Regions from separate parts of the Streptomyces sp. SS7 genome, predicted to be linked through region 4. Evidence: riboswitches for the same ligand, from Rfam matches in the RefSeq annotation. Region 4 holds a riboswitch; each other region holds the start of a gene.

Region 1 (5,384 bases), 3.7 Mb from region 4:
CGAACGCGAGGCCACCGGCGCACTGCTCCAGCGGATCAGCGCGGACCGCACCGTCGTCGTCATCGAGCACGACATGGACTTCATGCGCTCCTTCGCCCGCAGCGTCAGCGTCCTGCACGCCGGAAAGGTCCTCAGCGAGGGCACGGTCGCAGAGGTCCAGGCCGACGCCAAGGTGCAGGAGGTCTACCTCGGCCGCGCCGCAGAACCCGAACCCCAGCCCGCCCCTGCCACTCCGGTGGCCGTCGCCGAGGAGGCGTGAGTCAGAGATGCTGGAGATCAGTTCCGTCCAGGCCGGATACGACCGCACCACGGTCCTGCACGGCGTCACCGTCTCGGTCCCGAAGGACGGCGTCGCCACCGTCCTCGGCCACAACGGCGCCGGCAAGAGCACACTGCTGCGCACCGCCATGGGCCTGATCAAGGCCAAGAGCGGCACCGTCCGGCTCGACGGCGAGGACATCACCCACCTCGCCCCGCACCAGCGGGTCGCCCGCGGGATGGCCTACGTCCCCCAGGGCCAGCAGTCCTTCCCCCACCTCACCACCGCCGAGAACCTCCAACTCGTCGCCGACGGACGATCCGACGGAAAAGAAGCCGTCGCCGAGGCGCTGGACCTCTTCCCGGTCCTGCGCGAGCTGTCCGGCCGCCGTGCCGGCCTGCTCTCCGGCGGCCAGCGCCAGCAACTCGCCCTCGCCCGCGCCCTGATCACCCGCCCCCGGCTCCTGCTGCTCGACGAGCCGACGGAAGGCATCCAGCCGTCGGTCGTCGCCGAGATCGAGGAGACGATCCTCGCCCTCACCCGGCGCGGCGGACTCTCCGTCCTCCTCGTCGAACAGCACGTCGGCTTCGCGATGCGTGCCGCCCAGCGGTACTACGTGCTGGAGGCCGGACGGGTGACGTCCTCCGGCGAGGGCGGCACAGCCGCCGAGCAGACCGTCCGGGCGGCGCTCAGCGTGTGAGAGCCGGTCCCGCAGCGGGCCCTCGACCGCGAGACATCGGTCTCCGTCGAGGGTCCGCTCGAAGTTTCTGTCACGGCTCAGTCGCCGCACCGGGCACAACGGCCGTACACCAGCAGCGATCCCGACGCGTCCGGCCGTAGCCCGGTCAGCTCCTCGATCCGGCCCACCGCGTCCTTCAGACGGTCGTGTGCGAGCCCCTCCACATCGCCGCAGTCCTGGCAGACGACGTGATGGTGCGGCTCTCCGGGAACGCAGTAGCGCGTGGCACCAGGCCCGTGCACGACGTACGTCAGCCCGACCGCCGTGAGGGTCTCCAGAGTGCGGTAGACCGTGGTGGGGTGCACGGGCGGCCCACTCCGGCTCAGCTCCTCCCATGCCTCGGCGACGGAGAGATGACGCGCCGAAGCAGTGAACAACGCGACGATCTGCAGGCGCCCCGGGGTGCAGCGCAGCCCGTGCCGCTGCAACAGAGCACGAGGCTCGGGCGGCGCCACCATGCCGCCACGCGTGGACCCGCTCACCTCCCCGCCCCTCTCGAAGTGCCGCATTCCGCGCCCACCACGACACGGCACATAGTCCTAGGACCAACGCCTGATCGGCAGCGCGCTTCTCTTGCTGCTAGCGTGCAGTTGCACATGAGTGGCAATTATGTCGGAGGACGTTGGACATGGCGGTTTACACGCTCCCGGAGCTCCCGTACGACTACTCGGCGCTCGCCCCGGTGATCAACCCGGAGATCATCGAGCTGCACCACGACAAGCACCACGCGGCGTATGTCAAGGGCGCGAACGACACGCTGGAGCAGCTCGCGGAGGCGCGGGACAAGGAGTCGTGGGGCTCGATCAACGGCCTGGAGAAGAACCTGGCCTTCCACCTCTCCGGGCACATCCTGCACTCGATCTACTGGCACAACATGACCGGCCCGAAGGACGGCGGTGGCGAGCCCCTGGCCCAGGACGGCGTGGGCGACCTCGCCGACGCAATCTCCGAGTCCTTCGGATCCTTCGCCGGCTTCAAGGCCCAGCTCACCAAGGCCGCCGCCACCACCCAGGGTTCCGGCTGGGGCGTCCTTGCCTACGAGCCCGTCAGCGGCCGACTGATCGTCGAGCAGGTCTACGACCATCAGGGGAACGTCGGCCAGGGCTCCACCCCGGTCCTGGTCTTCGACGCCTGGGAGCACGCCTTCTACCTCCAGTACAAGAACCAGAAGGTCGACTTCATCGACGCCATGTGGGCCGTCGTGAACTGGCAGGACGTGGCCCGGCGTTACGCCGCCGCCAAGGAGCGCGGCGACAGCCTGCTGCTCCGCCCGTGACGCAGTAGCCGCGTCGGCACAGTCGTCCTGCTCGTGATCGTCTTCTCAACCTTCACTTGCAGGCGGTAGGAAGAAGGGCTCCCGTGAGGACGTGACTTGCGGGAGCCCTTCGGCCGTACGGAGTCTCAGGCTGAGCCCCGGTGGCTGGGCGGTCCCTGGAGCGGGTGATGTCGGCTCCAGCGGACGCCGCTTACGGGTCGGTTTGTGTTGGAGGTCGAGCCCCCATGAGTCGGCGTGGCATTCGACACGGCCCAGGGACATGGGCATGGGGAGTGTCGCGAGGGGCCGTTCTCCTCCCTGTCCACTGGCGATGGGGCAGGCCGGATGGAACAGGTCGATCGGGGCCGGTGCGCAGAGAATGGGCCTGAGAGGCCGCTGACGGCGGTGCGTTGGCCAGAAGGCCGTCGCCGCTCAGCCGCTCCCGCTGATGCAGTGCTTGAGCAGGTCAGTGGTGATCGGGTCGATGATCCGGTAGCGGACCACCCGCCCGTCCTTCTCGCCCGCCACGACGTCGGCGGCGCGCAGGAGTCGCAGGGCCTGGGACACGGCGGGGTCGTTCATTCCGGTCGCGATGGCGAGGTCCGAGACAGCGAGCGGACCCGTCTGGCGCAGGGCCATCAGGAGGGCGAGGCGCCCGGGATCGGAGAGCAGGGAGAACCGTTCCGCCCAGGCCCGGACATGGTCGGGCTCGCCGATGGCGGCGACGGCGTCGCAGACCCGGTGGCCGTCGATGGCGATGCGGTCTGCGCGTTCGGCGGGGACGAGATGCATGGACGCATCCTCGCAGGTGGCAGTGTGATCTTGCATACCTGCGCAGCTGCGCAGCTGTGCAGGTATGCAGGTGTGAGCGGTCGCCCGTACGGTGGGCGGGCCGTGGTGTTCGGGAAGACCGGTGACAGCCCTTCGTGGTTCGGGGGGTTCAGACCGGAGCGGCCCTCGCCACTGTGATCGGGGAGTCTCCGTCCCATTTGTGCACGGTCACTGTCCGCCCCTTGGCGGATGGGAAGGCCGGGACGGAAGACGCGCGCACCCGTAAGCCAGGAGACCGGCCACGGCACTTCACGAACAGATCCACGAGGTGCTGGAGCGTGACCGTATGACCCTGTCCACGGGGCCTGACGTGCCTTCTGTCTTTCGTTGGCGGCGCGAGGACACCGTCCGTACCGCCGGTCTTCTGGCGGTGATCGCCGCGCTGCACGTGCTGGCGTTCGGCATCCTGTTCCTGCTCGTCGTGCCGGGGCACTACGAGGTCGGTTCGAAGGCGTTCGGGATCGGCCTCGGGGTGACCGCGTACACGCTCGGTATGCGGCACGCGTTCGACGCCGATCACATCGCCGCGATCGACAACACCACCCGCAAACTGATGGCCGACGGCAAGCGGCCGGTATCGGTCGGCTTCTGGTTCGCGCTCGGCCACTCCAGCGTGGTGGTCGCGATGGCCGCCCTGGTCGCGGGAGGCGCGCAGCTCGCCGGCACGCTGCTGAACGACGACTCCCGCACCCACCAGACACTCGGTGTCGTCGGCACGACCGTCTCCGGGACCTTCCTCTACCTCATCGCGGCGCTCAACCTCGTGGCGCTCGCCGGCATCCTGCGGGTCTTCCGGGCGATGCGCTCCGGCACGTACGACGAGGCCGCTCTCGAACAGCACCTGGACTCGCGGGGATTCATGAACCGCGTCCTGGGCCGCTTCACCAGGTCGATCACCCGGCCGGGGCAGATGTTCCCGCTGGGCTTCCTGTTCGGTCTCGGTTTCGACACCGCCACCGAGGTCACCCTGATGGTGATGGCGGGCAGCGGCGCGGCGGCCGGGTTGCCGTGGTACGCGATCCTGTGCCTGCCGCTGCTGTTCGCCGCAGGGATGAGCCTGTTCGACACCCTCGACGGGACGTTCATGAACTTCGCCTACCAGTGGGCGTTCTCCAACCCGGTGCGCAAGGTGTTCTACAACCTCGCCATCACCGGCCTGTCGATCGCGGTCGCCTTTCTGATCGGCACCATCGAACTGGTCGGGGTGCTGCACGAGAAGCTCGGTCTGCGCGACGCGGTGACCGGCTGGATCGCCAGCCTGGACCTGGGCAACGTTGGCTACATCATCGTCGGCCTGTTCGTGCTCGTGTGGGCGGCGGCGCTGGTGTACTGGCGGCTGGCCAAGGTGGAGCAGAGATGGGCCGCCCGTCTCGCCGAGGGCGGCTGACACCCGGGGCATGATCCACTGCCGGGCTGTGCGGCCGGGGCGGTGAAGAGCGACGCCGTCCTCATTGTTCCGGCCTCCGTGCCAGAGCCGGGAACAGGACGGGATCCAGATCCGATTGCTCAAACGAAGGCGAGCCGTGCCGGAGCGGACGTGGTGGTGGTGTTCCTGCCCGGGTGGGGGAGGAGATCAGTGGGCCGCATGGCAGCATCGGGGCATGAGTGCGTCCCCGGCGGTACGGAGCCTGCGCGCGGCGGTGTTCGCCGCGCTGTGCGTGCTGCTCGCCGCCGGAGGGCACGCGCTGGCGACCGGTACGGCACCGCCCGTGTGGGTGCAGGCCGCCGGGTTCCTGCCGGTCTTCGGGGCCGGGTACCTGCTGGGCGGCCGGGAGCGGTCGCTGGCGGCCATCGGCGCCGGCACGGTCACGGCCCAGGGCGCACTGCACCTTGCGTTCGGCGCCGCACGGCCGCACGCCACGATGGTCATGCAGGGCATGCGCCTGTCCCACGTGCACGCCGTGACCCCGCACGCCACCGCCGTTCATGTCGCGGCGGCCCTGGTACTGACCTGGTGGCTGCGGCGCGGGGAGGTCGCGCTGTGGTCGCTGCTGCGCCGTGCCGTCGCGCTGGTGCCGGGCCTGGTGGCCTGGTGGCTGGTGAGCGGCGGGGTACGGCTGGTGCCGGACGCGCGGGATGTCGTAGGACCGTGTCGGTGGGCCGACGGGCCGCGCCTGCTTGGACGTCTCCTGCTGCGGCACGCGGTGCAGCGGCGCGGGCCGCCGCCGCGGAGCGCGTACCCGATCTGACCCCGACACGCCCTTCCAGTACGGAGATCGACCCACCCATGTCCCGAGTACGCATCACTCTGCGCCGCGTCGGCGCTGTCACCGCTCTCGCCGCGGCCGGAGTCCTCGCCG
Region 2 (5,384 bases), 1.1 Mb from region 4:
CTGTGCGGGATCGAAAACGACCTGTCCTCCATGGACGAGGTTCTGCCCTTCACCGTTCTGTGCCGACGCCCGAACGTCCTCAAGCTGGGCGACCGCGACGTCTACGCCATCACGCACACGCTGTTCTACGTCACGGACTTCGGTCTGCGTGAGCCTGTATGGCCCCGCGGCTACAGCCCGGGCGAGGCCGTCGAACTCCTCGAAGCGCTCCTCGTGCTGGCCGAGGCCCGTGCGAACGCCGACCTGGCCGGGGAGTTGTTGTGCTGCCTGTACTGCCTCGGCATCACCGACTCCCCAGCGGCAGACCGGGCATGGCGGTTCCTGGAATCCGTCCAGGAGGACAACGGGCGGGTGAACGGGCCCGAAGGCATCATCCACCCCGGACTGGACAGTGGGGATGACGAGTTCCGCCACTGGGCGGAGGGGTACCACACCACCATCGTCGCCGCCCTGGCCGGCCTTCTCGAGCGAAGCCCCCGACGGCCCGCCAAGCCACGCCCGGATCTGCCGACTGCGGATGTCCCTCTGGAAGCGCCCCTCAGGCGCGCTGTCCTGTGGCTGTGCGACGAAAGCATGATGAAAGACCCGCGCGTGGGGCTTCCCGGTGTCGCGGCCGCTGCTGTCGGGGCCGCCGCAATCCGGGAACACCACCTCGCCCGGCCGGCGCTCGAGCACTACGCGGCGCGCCTGGCCGACTCGGCCCCGGCCCTCTGGCAGGAACAGGGCATGGAAGTCGCGGGAGAGTTCGCCCTGGCCCTCCGCACAGCGGGAGTCGGCTGTCCGTCCTTGGAACACTTCCTCAAGGCCACAGCCGATGTGGTCAGCTCACTCGACATGGTCCCTGCCGACATCTACGACAATGTGCACCGGCTTGTCGACCTCGGTCTCCTCGGCCCGTCAACCGCCGCCGTCCCCCGTCAGGCTGTGCCGCACGAACAGCCTCTCTACCCGCTTCAGGCCGCCGTCTCCCTGCGCGAAGCCAGAGAGACGTACCACCTCGGCCAGATCGCAGCCGCCATCCGCAGCCTTGCCCAGGACGGGTGGGGCCGTCACCGCATCACCCAGGACGCCATCTCCTTCCTCATCGCACAGCAGAACACAACGGGAGCCTTCGGATACCCGGCCTGCGACGACCGGGCAACACGCGCCCAAGCCCAGTACGCCTGGACCCGAAGCGCAGTAACAGCCCTAGCCACCATCGTCGGCGGCAGGCCCTGACTCCCGACGCAGCGGTGCGACGAAGCCCCCCGGAAGGCATTCGTCGACTTCCCGCCGCAGTGCCCTGTCCCGGCCGGGGGCACCCACCGGGCAGAGCCGCCAGCGGCAACCCGTGGTGTCTCCCGGCCTGGTCAGCAGACGCCGGTAGTCCGCCCGAAGGCTTCGGGATCGGTCAGGCTGAGCACCTGCGCCTGGCACACGGTCGTAGGCGGCGCGCAGCGCCCGCGGACTGATCGGTGCGGCCACAGAGGGGACCGTGGCGGCCATCGCGGCCGACCGGCCGGCGCTCCCGTTCGCGCGCAGCGGCGCAGCGGCGCACCGGGCCGGCCCCGGTCGTGGCAGGCGGCCCGTCCCCGCCCCCGACGCCGTCTCACGGCCGAGGGCGACGGAGGTGTCCAGCCCGGTCATGACCATCCCGCGGATCAGGAACGTCACTTCGCACTGCACCATGAAGACGATCAAGCGGCCCCGGAGCGGCCGGCCGCGCGGCCGTCGGGGGCGGGGAGAGTCCGATCACGTCGGACCATGCGCTCTTGGCCAGTTCCGCGGGGCACGGTACCTTCACTCTGATATCGACGACGGAAACACGGAAGCCGGTGGAAATCCGGCACGGTCGCGCCACTGTGAACGGTGCGCTCCCCGCAGCGGGAGCGGACCGCGAGTCAGACCCGGGGCCGTCGTCCTGTGCACCACCGAGATGGGACGCGAACTCCCAGAGGAGGCCCTGCCCATGGCGCAGCACGTCGCCCAGCCGACCACCGCCGCACCCGCCGTTCCCGCCAAGCTGCCGCTCAAGGACATCGCTCCGTGGGCGGTCTTCTTCGGCATCCTCATGCTGGTCCTGCTGTACTTCGTCGGCGCCGAGCAGGGCGCCACCTCCGTCGTCTCCGGCGAGGGAGTCCACGAGTGGGTGCACGACGCCCGCCACTTGCTCGGCTTCCCCTGCCACTGACGAGGGGCGCCGCACCACCATGAATTCCGCAACCGTGCGAAACCTTCTGGTGCGGGGCATGCTCGCCGGCCTCGCGGCCGGCGTGCTCGCCCTCGTCGTCGCCTACTTCCTGGGCGAGCCGAACGTCGACAGCGCCATCGGCTTCGAGGAGTCCCACGCCCACGAGCACGAGGTCGAACTCGTCTCCCGTTCCCTGCAGTCCACCGCAGGTCTCGCCACCGGCGTCCTGGTCTACGGCGTCGCCTTCGGCGGCATCGCCGCCCTCGCCTACTGCTTCGCCCTCGGCCGGGTCGGCCGATTCGGCCCGCGGGCCACGGCGCTGCTGCTGTCGGGGGCCGCGCTGCTGGCCGTGTACGTCGTGCCGTTCCTGAAGTACCCGGCCAACCCGCCCGCGGTCGGCGACCACGACACGATCGCCAAACGCACCACCCTGTTCTTCCTGATGATGCTGCTCGGCGTGCTCCTCGCGATCGCCGCGGTGATCGCCGGCAAGCGCCTCGCGCCGAGGCTCGGCACCTGGTACGCCACCGTCGTCGCCGTGCTCGGCTTCGTCACCCTGATCGGTCTGGCGTACGCGTTCCTGCCCGCGGTCAACGAAGTCCCGGCGGACTTCCCGGCCACCCTGCTGTGGCGGTTCCGCCTGTCCACCCTGGCCCTCCAGATCACCCTGTGGACGGCCTTCGGCCTCCTCTTCGGCGAACTGGCCGAACGGCTCCTGAACCCCAGGCCCGTGAAGGCCTCGGCGCGGGCGGCGATGACCGTCCCGCAGTGAGCCGACCGTCATGACACCAGGGCCCCCGGATCGTCCGGGGGCCCTGTCATGCGTGGTCGTCGCCCTGTTCGCCCGCCGGGGCCGGCGGCTGTCCGAGCCGCAGGTTCCAGCGGCCGTCCCGCCCGCTGACCGAGGTGACGCCCAGCGGGGGCACGTCGAGCCGCCAGAACGCCGCCGTCGGCGCCCCCAACACCCGCACCGCCACGGCCCGTACGATCTCCGGCTCGACCACCGCGACCGTGTGCCCGGCCGTCCCGGCCGCCGTCCGCAGCCAGCGCTCCACCCGCGCGCACAGGTCCGCCACCGACTCCCCGCCGTGCGGTGCCGCGTCGGGGTCGGCGAGCCAGCGGCCCACCTCCTGCGGCTCGGCGGCGCCGACCTCGGCGAGGGTCAGGCCCCGCCATCGCCCCACGTCCAGGCCCGCCAGGTCCCCTTCCTCCACCCCGTCCAGCCCGAGGGCGGCCGCCGTCTCCCGGCAGCGCACACTCGGGGAGAGCACCACCCGTACGGCGGCGGGCAGCGACCCGGCGGCGGCCCGCGCCCGGGCCAGGCCGCCCGCGTCCAGCGAGCCACCGTCGTCGAAGCGGGCCCGGCGCAGGGAGTCGTTCATCGCGGGCGGGACGAAGCTGACACGGCTGGTCACGAGGCTCCTTGGGGGTGCGGTCCGTGCGGTCGGGAGCGTGCCCAGGAAGCGTAGGTGCGGGCGGTCCGCAGGGGGCGGCCCGGGTGACGGTGGCTTCGGCAAGCTACCACGGCCCGACGGCCGGCCCGGATCGGCGTGCACGGGGCGGACGGCCACCACGCCGTGCTGTCGTGGGCCGAGATCGACCCCGTCTTCGGCAAGGCGGCCGTTCTCCCCGCCACCACCGCCGACGGCACGCCGCTCGACGGCACGCCGCTCGACGGGGCCGGTCCCCAACCGGTGCTGCCCCAGGACCCCGGAGCTGAACGCGAAGGGCGCCCGGGGCAGGCCCGGGCGCCCTCGCTCAGTTCAGGGTCGGTTCAGGGTCAGACCAGGTCGAACCGGTCCAGGTCCGAGACCTTGGCCCAGGCCGCGACGAAGTCCTTCACGAACTTCTCCTTCGCGTCGTCGCCCGCGTAGACCTCGGCGAGGGCGCGCAGCTCGGAGTTGGAGCCGAAGACGAGGTCGGCGCGGGTGCCGGTCCACTTGAGGTTGCCCGCGTCGTCACGGCCCTCGAAGGTGTGCTGGTCCTCCGAGGTGGACTTCCAGGTCGTGCCCAGCTCGAGCAGGTTGACGAAGAAGTCGTTGGTCAGGACGCCCGGGGTGTCGGTGAACACACCGTGCTTGGACCCGCCGCTGTTGGCGCCGAGGACGCGCAGACCGCCGACGAGGACCGTCATCTCGGGGGCGCTCAGGGTGAGCAGGTTCGCCTTGTCGAGCAGCAGGTACTCGGCCGGCAGGCGGGTGCCCTTGCCGGTGTAGTTGCGGAAGCCGTCCCAGGTCGGCTCCAGCGCGGCGAACGACTCGGCGTCCGTGTGCTCGTCGGTCGCGTCGACACGGCCCGGCGTGAAGGGGACCTCCACGTCGAAGCCAGCGTCCTTGGCGGCCTTCTCGACCGCGGCGGCACCGCCGAGGACGATCAGGTCGGCCACGGAGACCTTCTTGGCACCGGTGTTGAACTCGGCCTGGACGCCCTCGATGACGCTGAGGACGTGACGCAGCTGGTCGGGGTCGTTGGCCTCCCAGGAGCGCTGCGGCTCCAGGCGGATCCGGGCGCCGTTGGCACCGCCGCGCTTGTCGCTGCCGCGGAAGGTGGAGGCGGACGCCCAGGCGGTGGAGACCAGCTCGGAGACGGTCAGACCGGAGGCGAGCAGCTTGGCCTTGAGGGCCGTGACGTCGGCCGCGTCGATCGGCTCGCCCTCGGCCGCCGGCAGCGGGTCCTGCCAGAGCAGGGTCTCCTCGGGCACCTCCGGGCCGAGGTACAGGGACTTCGGGCCCATGTCACGGTGGGTCAGCTTGTACCAGGCGCGGGCGAACGCGTCGGCGAACTCGGCCGGGTTCTCGTAGAAGCGGCGCGAGATCTGCTCGTAGACCGGGTCGAAGCGCAGCGACAGGTCGGTGGTGAGCATGGTCGGCAGGTGCTTCTTCGACGCGTCGTGCGCGTCGGGGATGATCGCCTCGGCGTTCTTGGCGACCCACTGCTTGGCGCCGGCCGGGGACTCGGTCAGCTCGTACTCGTACTCGAAGAGGTTCTTGAAGAACCCGTTGCTCCACTGGGTCGGCGTGGCGGTCCAGGTGACCTCCAGGCCGGAGGTGATGGCGTCGCCGCCCTTGCCGGAGCCGTAGGTGCTGGCCCAGCCGAGGCCCTGCGCCTCGATCGGCGCGGCCTCGGGCTCGGCGCCCACGTTGTCCGCCGGGCCGGCGCCGTGGGTCTTGCCGAAGGTGTGACCACCGGCGATGAGGGCGACGGTCTCCTCGTC
Region 3 (5,384 bases), 6.0 Mb from region 4:
GCCGGAGGAGACCCCGAGCACGAAAGGGTCGGCGAGCGGGTTGCGCAGCAGCGACTGCATGACCGCGCCGCAGACGGCGAGTCCGGCCCCGCACACCGCGGCGAGCAGGGTCCGCGGCATCCGCAGGTCCCATACGATGCCGTCCCGCAGCGGAGCCAACGTGCCCTCCCCCAGGCCGAGATGGGCCGCGACGGACGCCCAGACGTCACCGGTGGAGATGTCGGCGGGCCCGATCGTCACGGCGACGGCGATCGACACGAACAGCGCGACCAGTCCCCCGCCCGTCAACAGCAGCGAGCGGACGTTCACTTGGCGAACCCGAAGTCACGCAGACCGGCTGCGACCTTCTCGATCCCCTCGATCGTGCGGATGGACGGGTTCATCGCCTGCCCGCTGAGCAGGACGTACCGCTTCTTCTTCACGGCGGTCAGGTTGCGGGTGGCGGGGTTCGTCTCCAGGAAGCGGATCTTCGCCTGCGCGGTCTCGGCGGTCTGCTGCTTGCGGGTCAGGTCGCCGATCACGATGACGTCGGGGTCACGGTCGGCGACGGTCTCCCAGTTGACCTGGGGCCACTCGTCGTGGGTGTCGGCGAAGGCGTTCTCCGCGCCGACCGCGCGGGTGACGGCGCCGGGCGCACCACAGCAGCCGGCGAGGTAGGGCGACTGGGAGTTGGCGAACCAGTACATGAGGGAGACGTCCGAGGCGTGCAGTCCGGCGGTGGCCGTGCTCACCCGCTTCTTCAGCGAGGCGACCAGCTTCTCGCCGCGCTCCTCGACGCCGAAGGCGCGTGCCAGGTCGCCTATTTCGCCGTAGACGGCGTCGAGGGTGAGTGGCTTGCTGCGTGATCCGTCGCCGCCGCTGTCGTTGTCCTTGCCCGCCGCGCAGTCGGACGGGGAGACATAGGTGGGCACGCCGAGCTTCTCGAACTGCTCGCGGGTGGCGACCCCGCCCGCGCCGAGGGTGGAGACGAACGAGGCGGTGACGAAGTCGGGTTCGGCGTCCAGCACCTTCTCGAAGGAGGGGTTGTTGTCGGCGAGGCGCGGCACCGAGGCGTTGGCCTTCTCCAGGCCCTTCATCACGGGGTCGGTCCAGGTGGCCGTACCGGCCATGCGGTCGGCGAGGCCGAGGGAGAGCAGGATCTCCGTGGTGCCCTGGTTGAGGGAGACGGCCCGCTTCGGGGCTGCCTTCAGGGTGCTCCTGTGACCGCAGTTGTCGAGGACCACCGGGTAGCCGGCGGCCGTGGTCTTCTTCGATGCCGCTTGGTCGCCGGAGGAGCCGCAGGCGGTGAGCAGCACAGCGGACGCGAGGAGAAACGCCGCGGTACGGGATGGGGCGGGAGAACGGAGCACGGGCACGCCTCGGGGGTCGGGGCTCGTACGCGGAGCCTGGCCTACGGGTGTCCCCCGCGCGGGGGCGCGGAGGTGCCAGCAGGTCTTCGGACTCGGGTTCGTCCGGTCGGGGCGCCTTCCCGGTCTCCCAGTGGCGTCGTGCCCCGCCCGTCCCCCTCACCGCTGCGCGTCAGTTCCGGATTCGCACCGGATTCCCTGGCCTCGGGTGTGGCTCGACTGGCACACCGAGGCTATCAAGTCCGACGTACGGTCAGATCGTGCGCTCGGTCACGGGGAGCGACGTCGACACGGAGCCTCCTCGTCCTTGTTCACCGCGACGACGGTCTTCGAGGTCTGCATGCCGGCGCGGTGCTGGATGGCGCCGGAGATCCCGGCGGCGAAGCAGAGCTCGGGCTGACCATGCGTGAGGCATCTGACGACCGTTGTGGTCGCGAACCTGGCTGGTGCCCCGCGTATCCCCTGACCATGAGGCGGCCAAAGCCGAGCCCGGCGTCCTGGTGTTGATCTCAGTCGCTGGGTCCCCGACGAGGCCCCCGAGGCCTCACAAGCCTGATCATCGCCCATCTGCGCGAGCACGAGCCGACGCTCTGACGCCGTCGTCGGTACGCGTGCTTGAGGTCGGCCCTGCAACGCGGTCGGCGTCGCCGGGCTCCCAGCGGATTCCGGGCCCCGCCGACGCCCGGGGCAGGTCTATTTTCAGCCATGCCTCCATAACGCCCCTGCGCGGAAAGGTACTTCCGCACTAGGGCATGCACCTGACATCTTGCATCCACCACTCGTTTCGTACGGCCCGGCCGCTGCCACCAGCACGGCCGGGCCGTCTCCGGAGGACGCATTGATACCCCACATATCCAGCCGCCCAAGACGCACGCTGGTCCTGGCGGCCACGCTCGGCGCCGCCCTCGCGTTCGGCACCCCGGGCGCCCTCGCCGGCACGCTCCCCGTCGTCTCCTCCACCGCGCCGGCCGCCAAGGCCCACGCCCCGGCCGCCGTGCCGGCTTCCCAGAGCGCGGCCTGGGTGGCCGGCACGCGTGCCTACCTCGTGATCACCGCCCCCGGTGACAATGCGGCGGTCCGCTCCGCGATCGCCGCCAACGGCGGCACCGTCTTCTCGAACTACGACGCCATCGGCGTGATCGTCGCCCACTCGGCGTCCAGCGGATTCGCCGCCACCATGCGCGGCGTCGCCGGCGTGCAGCAGGTCGGCGCCACGCGCACCTCGGACGTCCCGGCCGATGCCTACAACCCGACGCTCCCGGCAAATCCGGCCCAGGCCTCGACCCCGGCCGGAGAACCGGTCCGGGCCGACATGAGCCAGATCAAGGCCGACCAGGCCTGGGCCGTGAACCCGGGCTCCGCGTCCGTCACGGTCGGCATCCTGGACACCGGTGTGGACGACCAGCACCAGGACCTGGCGCCCAACTTCGACGCGGCCGACTCGGTCTCCTGCGCCTACGGCAAGCCCGACACCCGTACCGGCGCCTGGCGGGACGTCGACACGCACGGCACCCACGTGGCGGGCACCATCGCCGCGGCCAAGAACGGCAAGGGCGTCGTCGGTGTGGCCCCCGGAGTGAAGATCGCCGCGGTCCGGGTCGCCGAGCCCGGCAACTCCTTCTTCTTCGCCGAGAACACCGTCTGCGGCTTCGTCTGGGCCGGTGACCACGGCTTCAAGGTCACCAACAACAGCTATTACACGGACCCTTGGCAGTTCAACTGCCCGGACAACATCGACCAGGCCGCCATCATCGAGGGCGTCAAGCGCGCCCAGGAGTACGCCGAGGGCAAGGGCTCCCTCCAGATCGCCGCCGCGGGCAACGAGAACTACGACCTCGCCCACAAGACGACCGACTCAGCGAGCCCCAACGACTCGACGCCGGTCACCCGCACCATCACCAACGCCTGCCTCGACATCCCGACCGAGCTGCCGGGCGTGGTCACGGTCGCGGCCAACGGCACGGGCGTCACCAAGGCCTCGTTCTCCAACTACGGGCAGGGCGTCATCGACGTCGCGGCGCCGGGCAGCAGCGTGTACTCCACCGTCCCCGGCGGCGGCTACGGCAGCAAGAGCGGCACCTCGATGGCCACGCCGCACGTGGTCGGCGTGGCGGCACTCCTCGCGAGCGCCAACCCGGGCATCACCCCCGCGCAGCTCCGCGCCAAGCTGGCCGCCCAGGCCAACGACATCGCCTGCCCCTCGGACAGCCGCTGCACGGGCACGACGGCCAACAACTCGTTCTTCGGCGAAGGACAGGTCGACGCCCTCAAGGCCGTCGGCACCACCCCGCCGCCCGGCACGTACTTCGAGAACCTCGCGGACTTCGCCATCGCCGACAACGCGACCGCGGAGAGCCCGATCGCCGTCACCGGTGTGACGGGCAACGCCCCGGCCACTCTCAAGGTGGGTGTGGACATCAAGCACACCTACATCGGTGACCTGAAGGTCGACCTGGTGGCACCGGACGGCACCGAGTACACGCTGCACAACCACACCGGCGGCAGCGCCGACAACATCGCCCAGACCTACACCGTGAACGCCTCCTCGGAGGTCGCGAACGGCACCTGGAAGCTGCGCGTCAACGACAACGCCGCCTCCGACACGGGCAAGATCGACGCCTGGAACCTGACCTTCTAGGGCAGGGCCCGGCAACGCGGTCTGTTCGGCCGGGGGCGAACTGCTGGGCGGCAGAAGCCAGATGGGTCTCGGCAGCGTCGTACGCCGCGGTCGGGGCCACCAGGCCGGAGGTGTCCAGGGAGGCAGCGGGGTCGCGGCGCGCGCAGCCGCGTCCCCGCTGCCCGTGCGGTCGGCGCGGAGTGCGGCCGGCTCGAGCAGCGCATTCCCTCAAGCTCGTCGAAATGGCCGGCGGCGGAACCTGGCCGTCTGACCGCTCTCCGGGCTGGAGCTGATGACCGCACTGCGCCCGCCCACCCGCGCGGTGCGCGACGAAGCGAGCGGGAACTGGGTGGCCGGCCACAACCCCGGCTCGCTGGGCACGGAGCCGATGGACCCGGCGCCGCCGGAGGGCACCCCCGAGCACCCGGTCGTCGTGACCTCCGGCTGGACCGGCGGACCGGGCTCGGGATGCGCTGGGCGTGACGCCGGCATCGTGCCGCGCGTAGAAGCCCTCGGGCCCATGAGATCGGGCCCGTAGTCCCCCAGATCCACACCGGCGAGGCGACGCCCGAGGAAGGGGCCGTCCTCGGTGGCCATACCGGCCCCGTAGGCCGCGAAGGGCGAGGTGGGGTGGGCGGCGTCGCCGACCAGGGTGGCGCGCCTCTTGGTCCACTGCTTGATCGGTTTGCGGTCGCGCAGCTGCCACCGCTGGACGTTCGCCGGATCGGTCGCGGCGATCACCCGCGGCAGCGGGTCGGCGAAGCCATGTGCGAGCTGGGTCGCGGCAGGCCGGCGGGGAGGCCCGTCTCGAGCGGGTGGTTCCTCACTTCGGGTGATAGAGGCGGCTGGACTCTTGTCACCCGATTGGGCGTGTGGGTCACTGAGAGTGTGAACCGGCGGGTTGCCCATCCCCGTGCCGGGGGAGTGTTGGGACAGGCAGCCGTTTGCCGGTTTTTCTTTGCCCACTGGAGAAGCCGGAAGGTTGCAGGGTGCTCGGCCGTGGCCACGGTGAGGCCTTGTCTCTGTTCGTCCTCCCTGGCCCCTGGCTGCCCTGACCGCGTGACGGTCTGGTCCCTGTGACGCTGCCGCCCTCTGTGCCGGTTCCTCGCAAGTCCCCACCTAGAGCGAGGAGTACAGCTATGCCCATCTCTCCGAATCAGGGTTCCAACGGCGGTGGCACGCTGGTGACCATCACGGGCACGAACCTGTCCAACACCAGCGCGGTGAAGTTCGGCAGCAAGTCGGCCACGAACATCACCCAGGTCTCGCCGACTCAGGTCACCGCTGTTTCCCCGTCCGGGACCGGCACGGTCGGGGTCACGGTGACCACGCCGGGCGGGACCAGCAACCCGGTGCCGTTCTTCTACGTAGGCGCACCGTTCAAGTCCGCCCTGGGCACGACCTCCGGGCCGCTGGCCGGC
Region 4 (5,384 bases):
AGACCATCGAGACCTCCCTGGCCACGCCGCGCGAGGCCGGCCTGCTCGGCACCGACGTCGGCCTGCCGATGCTGATGCTCTCCCGGCACTCGCTGGACCAGGACGGGCAGCCGGTGGAATGGGTGCGGTCGGTGTACCGGGGGGACCGCTACAAGTTCGTGGCCCGCCTGAAGCGGCCCGCCGAGTAGCCGGGCGAAAAAGACCGCCGGACAGAACTGGCCGCACGTGCGCGTGGAGGGTCTGTAGAGGGTCTTCCGCTCGGCTTATCCGTCACTTACATTGCCTGCGCATTACATCTGTGATCAAGGCGATCAGCGAGGGGACGGAAGCCACCGATGTCAGAAGCCCCGGAAGTGCCCGAGGAGCCGGTGGTGACGCCTGTGCGCGTCGTCATCGGCCTCTGTCTGCTCGCCCCCTTCGCGGCGATGCTGTGGGTGGGTTCCTACGCGAAGGTGGATCCCCGGTTCATCGGGATCCCCTTCTTCTACTGGTACCAGATGCTGTGGGTGCTGATCTCGACCGCGCTCACGATGGTGGCGTACCAGCTCTGGCGGCGTGACCAGCGGACGCGCCGGGGAGGTGCCGGCCGATGAAGGACGGCGTGAACGGCGTGGCCCTCGCCGTCTTCATCCTCTTCTTCCTGGCCGTCACGGTCATGGGCTTCCTGGCGGCCCGCTGGCGCCGCGCCGACAACGAGCACAGCCTCGACGAATGGGGCCTGGGCGGCCGGTCGTTCGGCACCTGGATCACCTGGTTCCTGCTCGGCGGCGACCTGTACACCGCGTACACCTTCGTCGCCGTACCGGCGGCGATCTACGCGGCGGGCGCGGCCGGCTTCTTCGCCGTGCCCTACACGATCCTCGTCTACCCGCTGATCTTCACCTTCCTCCCCCGCCTGTGGTCGGTCTCCCACAAGCACGGGTACGTGACCACCTCGGACTTCGTGCGCGGGCGCTGGGGCTCCAAGGGCCTGTCGCTGGCGGTGGCCCTGACCGGCATCCTCGCGACGATGCCCTACATCGCGCTCCAGCTCGTCGGCATCCAGGCGGTGCTCGACGTGATGGGCGTCGGCGGCGACGACACCAACTGGTTCGTGAAGGACCTGCCCCTGCTGATCGCGTTCGGCGTGCTCGCGGCGTACACCTACTCCTCGGGTCTGCGCGCCCCCGCACTGATCGCGTTCGTGAAGGACACGCTGATCTACATCGTCATCGCGGTGGCGATCATCTACATCCCGATCAAGCTGGGCGGGTTCGACGACATCTTCGCCAAGGCCGGTGAGGCGTTCAGCCGGACCAACCCGGCGACGGGCAAGCCGCGCGGCGCGCTGACCCCGGCGGAACCGGGGCAGTGGACGTACGCGACGCTGGCGCTGGGCTCCGCGCTCGCGCTCTTCATGTACCCGCACTCGATCACCGCGACCCTGTCCTCCAAGAGCCGTGACGTGATCCGCCGCAACACCACGATCCTGCCGCTGTACTCCCTGATGCTCGGTCTGCTGGCCCTGCTGGGCTTCATGGCGATCGCGGCCGGCGTCAAGGTCACCAACGGCCAGCTCGCCATCCCTCAGCTCTTCGAGGACATGTTCCCGTCATGGTTCGCGGGCGTGGCGTTCGCGGCGATCGGCATCGGGGCGCTCGTCCCGGCGGCCATCATGTCGATCGCGGCCGCGAACCTGTTCACCCGCAACATCTACAAGGACTTCATCAGGCCGGACGCCACCCCCCAGCAGGAGACGAAGGTCTCCAAGCTGGTCTCGCTCCTGGTCAAGATCGGCGCCCTCGCGTTCGTCCTCACCATGGACAAGACGGTCGCCATCAACTTCCAGCTGCTGGGCGGCATCTGGATCCTGCAGACCTTCCCGGCCCTGGTCGGCGGCCTGTTCACCCGCTGGTTCCACCGCTGGGCCCTGCTCGCCGGCTGGGCGGTCGGCATGGTGTACGGCACGTTCGCCGCGTACGGGGTCGCCTCCCCCACCCAGAAGCACTTCGGCGGCTCGGCCAAGGAGATCCCCGGCATCGGCGAGATCGGCTACATCGGTCTCACGGCCTTCGTCCTGAACGTCGCGGTCACGGTCGTGCTGACCTTCGTCCTGAAGGCCGTGAAGGCCCCCGAGGGCGTCGACGAGACCAGGCCCGAGGACTACACGGCGGACGCGGGCGACCCGGGGGTACAGGTGGAACTTCCCCCGGCGACGGCGGGGACGAGCCACTGACCGACGCCGACCCCGGCCCACCAGGGGGCGCGGAGCCGTATCACCCTGCGGCTCCGCCGCCTGGGCCCCGGCCGGCCACGCACCACCCGCGGCGGGCCGCCGAAAACCATGCACAACGGCGGCCCGCTGTCGTCCACAATCACCCGCATGGACCTGGTCATCCGCACAGCGAGTCCCGCCGAATACGGGCCACTCGGCGACATCACCGCACAGGCCTATCTCCAGGACGGCCTCCTCGACTACGGCGAGGGGGACGAGTACCTGCCGGTGCTCAAGGACGTCGCCGCCCGCGCGGCCGCCGCGGAGGTGCTCGTGGCCGTGGACGGCGACCGGCTCCTCGGCGGTGTCACCTTCGTCGCCGGGCCCGGCCCGGTCGCCGACATCGCGCGGCCCGGCGAGGCCGAGATCCGCGCCCTGGCGGTCGCGCACGACGCGCGGGGCCGGGGCGCCGGGGAGGCCCTCGTGCGCGCCTGTCTCGACCGCGCGCGGGCCACGGAGGGCTGCACGGCGGTCGTCCTGTCGACCCAGCGCAGCATGCACGCCGCCCACCGGATCTACGAACGTCTCGGCTTCGTCCGTACGCCCGGGCGGGACTGGAATCCCGTGCCGCACCTGGACGACGTCACTCTCCTCACCTACGAGTTGACACTCTGACACCACCCCGACACAACATCTGGGGGTGGCGTTACAGGCGAGCACAAGATGTATGCTCATGCTCGTTGTCGCCGCAGGGGAATCCGGTGCGAATCCGGAACTGTCCCGCAACGGTGTACTCGTGCACGTCTGTGCCCGAGCGTCAGTCCGAGGACCTGCCGACAGCGCACCCGGCCGTCCCGGTCCGGGTGCCTTGACGTCCGGGTCTCGTGGAGTGGGCCGGTGGACGCGACGCCGTGCGCGCTCGTGTGCTGCCCCCTGTCCTGTGCGAGGCCCCCTGCCGAGCGAGGGAGAGCCCCACGTGACCATCGCGCCAGCCGATCCGGCCTCAGCGATCCAGCCGGACTTCGACGGTCCCGGTGCCGCGCTGCTGCGGACCCTGACCGAGCTGACCGCCGACCTCCCCGACGCCGACCCCGGTCGGGTCGCCGCCGCCGCGCTGCGCGGCCGCTCGGCGCGGGCGGACGAGACGGAGCTGCGCGAGCTGGCCACGGAGGCGGCCGCCGGCCTGATCTCCGAGGACCCCGCCTACTCGAAGCTGGCCGCCCGGCTGCTGACGGTCTCCATCGCCGCCGAGGCCGCCTCCCAGGGCGTCACGTCCTTCACCGGGTCCGTCGCCGTCGGCCACCGCGAGGGGCTCGTCGCCGACCGCACCGCCACGTTCGTACGGCTGCACGCGGACCGGCTGGACGCGCTGATCGACCCGGCCGCCGACGACCGCTTCGGCTACTTCGGGCTCCGCACGCTGCACAGCCGCTACCTGCTGCGCCACCCCCTCACCCGGAAGGTCGTCGAGACGCCCCAGCACTTCCTGCTGCGCGTCGCGAGCGGTCTCGCCGAGGACGACACGGCCCGCTCCGTGGACGAGGTCGCCGCGCTCTACGGGCTCATGAGCCGGCTCGACTACCTGCCGTCCTCCCCCACCCTCTTCAACTCCGGCACCCGGCACCCCCAGATGTCGTCCTGCTACCTCCTCGACTCCCCGCTGGACGAGCTGGACTCGATCTACGACCGCTACCACCAGGTGGCCCGGCTGTCCAAGCACGCCGGCGGCATCGGGCTGTCGTACTCCCGCATCCGCTCGCGCGGTTCGCTGATCCGCGGCACCAACGGGCACTCCAACGGGATCGTGCCGTTCCTGAAGACCCTGGACGCCTCCGTCGCCGCCGTGAACCAGGGCGGGCGGCGCAAGGGCGCGGCCGCGGTCTACCTGGAGACCTGGCACTCCGACATCGAGGAGTTCCTGGAGCTGCGCGACAACACCGGTGAGGACGCCCGCCGTACGCACAACCTGAACCTGGCGCACTGGATCCCGGACGAGTTCATGCGCCGGGTGAACGCCGACGGGCAGTGGTCGCTGTTCTCCCCCGCCGACGTGCCCGAGCTGGTCGACCTGTGGGGCGAGGAGTTCGACGCCGCGTACCGCAAGGCGGAGGCGGCCGGGCTCGCGAGGAAGACCATCCCGGCCCGTGATCTGTACGGCCGGATGATGCGGACCCTCGCGCAGACCGGCAACGGCTGGATGACCTTCAAGGACGCGGCCAACCGCACCGCCAACCAGACGGCGCTGCCGGGCCATGTCGTCCACTCCTCCAACCTCTGCACGGAGATCCTGGAGGTCACGGACGACGGCGAGACCGCGGTCTGCAACCTGGGTTCGGTGAACCTCGGCGCGTTCGTCGACCCCGCGACCGCCGATCTCGACTGGGAGCGGCTGGACGCCACCGTCCGCACCGCCGTCACCTTCCTGGACCGGGTCGTCGACATCAACTTCTACCCGACCGAGCAGGCGGGCCGGTCCAACGCCAGATGGCGTCCGGTGGGCCTGGGCGCGATGGGTCTGCAGGACGTCTTCTTCAAGCTGCGGCTGCCGTTCGACTCCGCCGAGGCGCGCGCGCTGTCGACGCGGATCGCCGAGCGGATCATGCTCGCCGCGTACGAGGCCTCCGCCGACCTCGCCGAGCGCAGCGGCCCGCTGCCGGCCTGGGACAAGACCCGTACCGCGCGGGGCGTGCTGCACCCCGACCACTACGGCGTGGAGTTCACCTGGCCGGAGCGCTGGGCGGCGCTGCGCGCGCGGATCGCGACGACGGGCCTGCGCAACAGCCTGCTCCTCGCCATCGCGCCGACCGCCACCATCGCCTCCATCGCGGGCGTCTACGAGTGCATCGAGCCGCAGGTGTCCAACCTGTTCAAGCGCGAGACGCTCTCCGGTGAGTTCCTCCAGGTCAACTCGTACCTGGTGCAGGACCTCAAGGAGCTGGGCGTGTGGGACGCGCGCACCCGGGAGGCGCTGCGCGAGTCCAACGGCTCGGTGCAGGACTTCGCGTGGATCCCGGCGGACGTACGGGCCCTGTACCGGACGGCGTGGGAGATCCCGCAGCGCGGCCTGATCGACATGGCCGCGGCCCGCACCCCGTACCTGGACCAGTCGCAGTCGCTGAACCTGTTCCTGGAGACGCCGACCATCGGCAAGCTCTCCTCGATGTACGCGTACGCCTGGAAGTCGGGCCTG

What was found. Region 4 has a riboswitch for cobalamin ahead of U5640_RS14910 (ribonucleoside-diphosphate reductase subunit alpha). Riboswitches for the same ligand answer to the same signal wherever they lie in the genome.
Region 1: linked by a shared signal. The riboswitch ahead of U5640_RS31960 (HoxN/HupN/NixA family nickel/cobalt transporter) and the one ahead of U5640_RS14910 (ribonucleoside-diphosphate reductase subunit alpha) in region 4 are both predicted to bind cobalamin.
Region 2: linked by a shared signal. The riboswitch ahead of U5640_RS09620 (CbtB-domain containing protein) and the one ahead of U5640_RS14910 (ribonucleoside-diphosphate reductase subunit alpha) in region 4 are both predicted to bind cobalamin.
Region 3: linked by a shared signal. The riboswitch ahead of U5640_RS41740 (ABC transporter substrate-binding protein) and the one ahead of U5640_RS14910 (ribonucleoside-diphosphate reductase subunit alpha) in region 4 are both predicted to bind cobalamin.

What each region holds. Positions count from the first base shown of each region.
Region 1 covers NZ_CP141223.1:6,938,421-6,943,804, forward strand. Annotated here, with positions in the region: gene urtD (urea ABC transporter ATP-binding protein UrtD) at 1-259, shown strand, start outside; gene urtE (urea ABC transporter ATP-binding subunit UrtE) at 267-959, shown strand; gene U5640_RS31945 (Fur family transcriptional regulator) at 1,037-1,480, opposite strand; gene U5640_RS31950 (superoxide dismutase) at 1,627-2,274, shown strand; gene U5640_RS31955 (metalloregulator ArsR/SmtB family transcription factor) at 2,686-3,045, opposite strand; cobalamin riboswitch at 3,132-3,343, shown strand; gene U5640_RS31960 (HoxN/HupN/NixA family nickel/cobalt transporter) at 3,371-4,471, shown strand; gene U5640_RS31965 (hypothetical protein) at 4,686-5,273, shown strand; gene U5640_RS31970 (YcnI family protein) at 5,312-5,384, shown strand, end outside.
Region 2 covers NZ_CP141223.1:2,146,460-2,151,843, reverse strand. Annotated here, with positions in the region: gene U5640_RS09625 (hypothetical protein) at 1-1,218, shown strand, start outside; cobalamin riboswitch at 1,755-1,912, shown strand; gene U5640_RS09620 (CbtB-domain containing protein) at 1,949-2,170, shown strand; gene U5640_RS09615 (CbtA family protein) at 2,190-2,942, shown strand; gene U5640_RS09610 (histidine phosphatase family protein) at 2,989-3,585, opposite strand; gene katG (catalase/peroxidase HPI) at 3,951-5,384, opposite strand, start outside.
Region 3 covers NZ_CP141223.1:9,281,031-9,286,414, reverse strand. Annotated here, with positions in the region: gene U5640_RS41745 (iron chelate uptake ABC transporter family permease subunit) at 1-309, opposite strand, end outside; gene U5640_RS41740 (ABC transporter substrate-binding protein) at 306-1,355, opposite strand; cobalamin riboswitch at 1,409-1,585, opposite strand; partial or broken gene U5640_RS41735 (electron transfer flavoprotein subunit alpha/FixB family protein) at 1,638-1,742, opposite strand; gene U5640_RS41730 (S8 family serine peptidase) at 2,185-3,984, shown strand; partial or broken gene U5640_RS41725 (transcriptional regulator) at 4,238-4,420, shown strand; partial or broken gene U5640_RS41720 (FAD-dependent monooxygenase) at 4,498-4,872, opposite strand; gene U5640_RS41715 (IPT/TIG domain-containing protein) at 5,103-5,384, shown strand, end outside.
Region 4 covers NZ_CP141223.1:3,274,056-3,279,439, forward strand. Annotated here, with positions in the region: gene U5640_RS14890 (GntR family transcriptional regulator) at 1-188, shown strand, start outside; gene U5640_RS14895 (DUF3311 domain-containing protein) at 336-593, shown strand; gene U5640_RS14900 (sodium:solute symporter) at 590-2,215, shown strand; gene U5640_RS14905 (GNAT family N-acetyltransferase) at 2,363-2,869, shown strand; cobalamin riboswitch at 2,915-3,047, shown strand; gene U5640_RS14910 (ribonucleoside-diphosphate reductase subunit alpha) at 3,171-5,384, shown strand, end outside.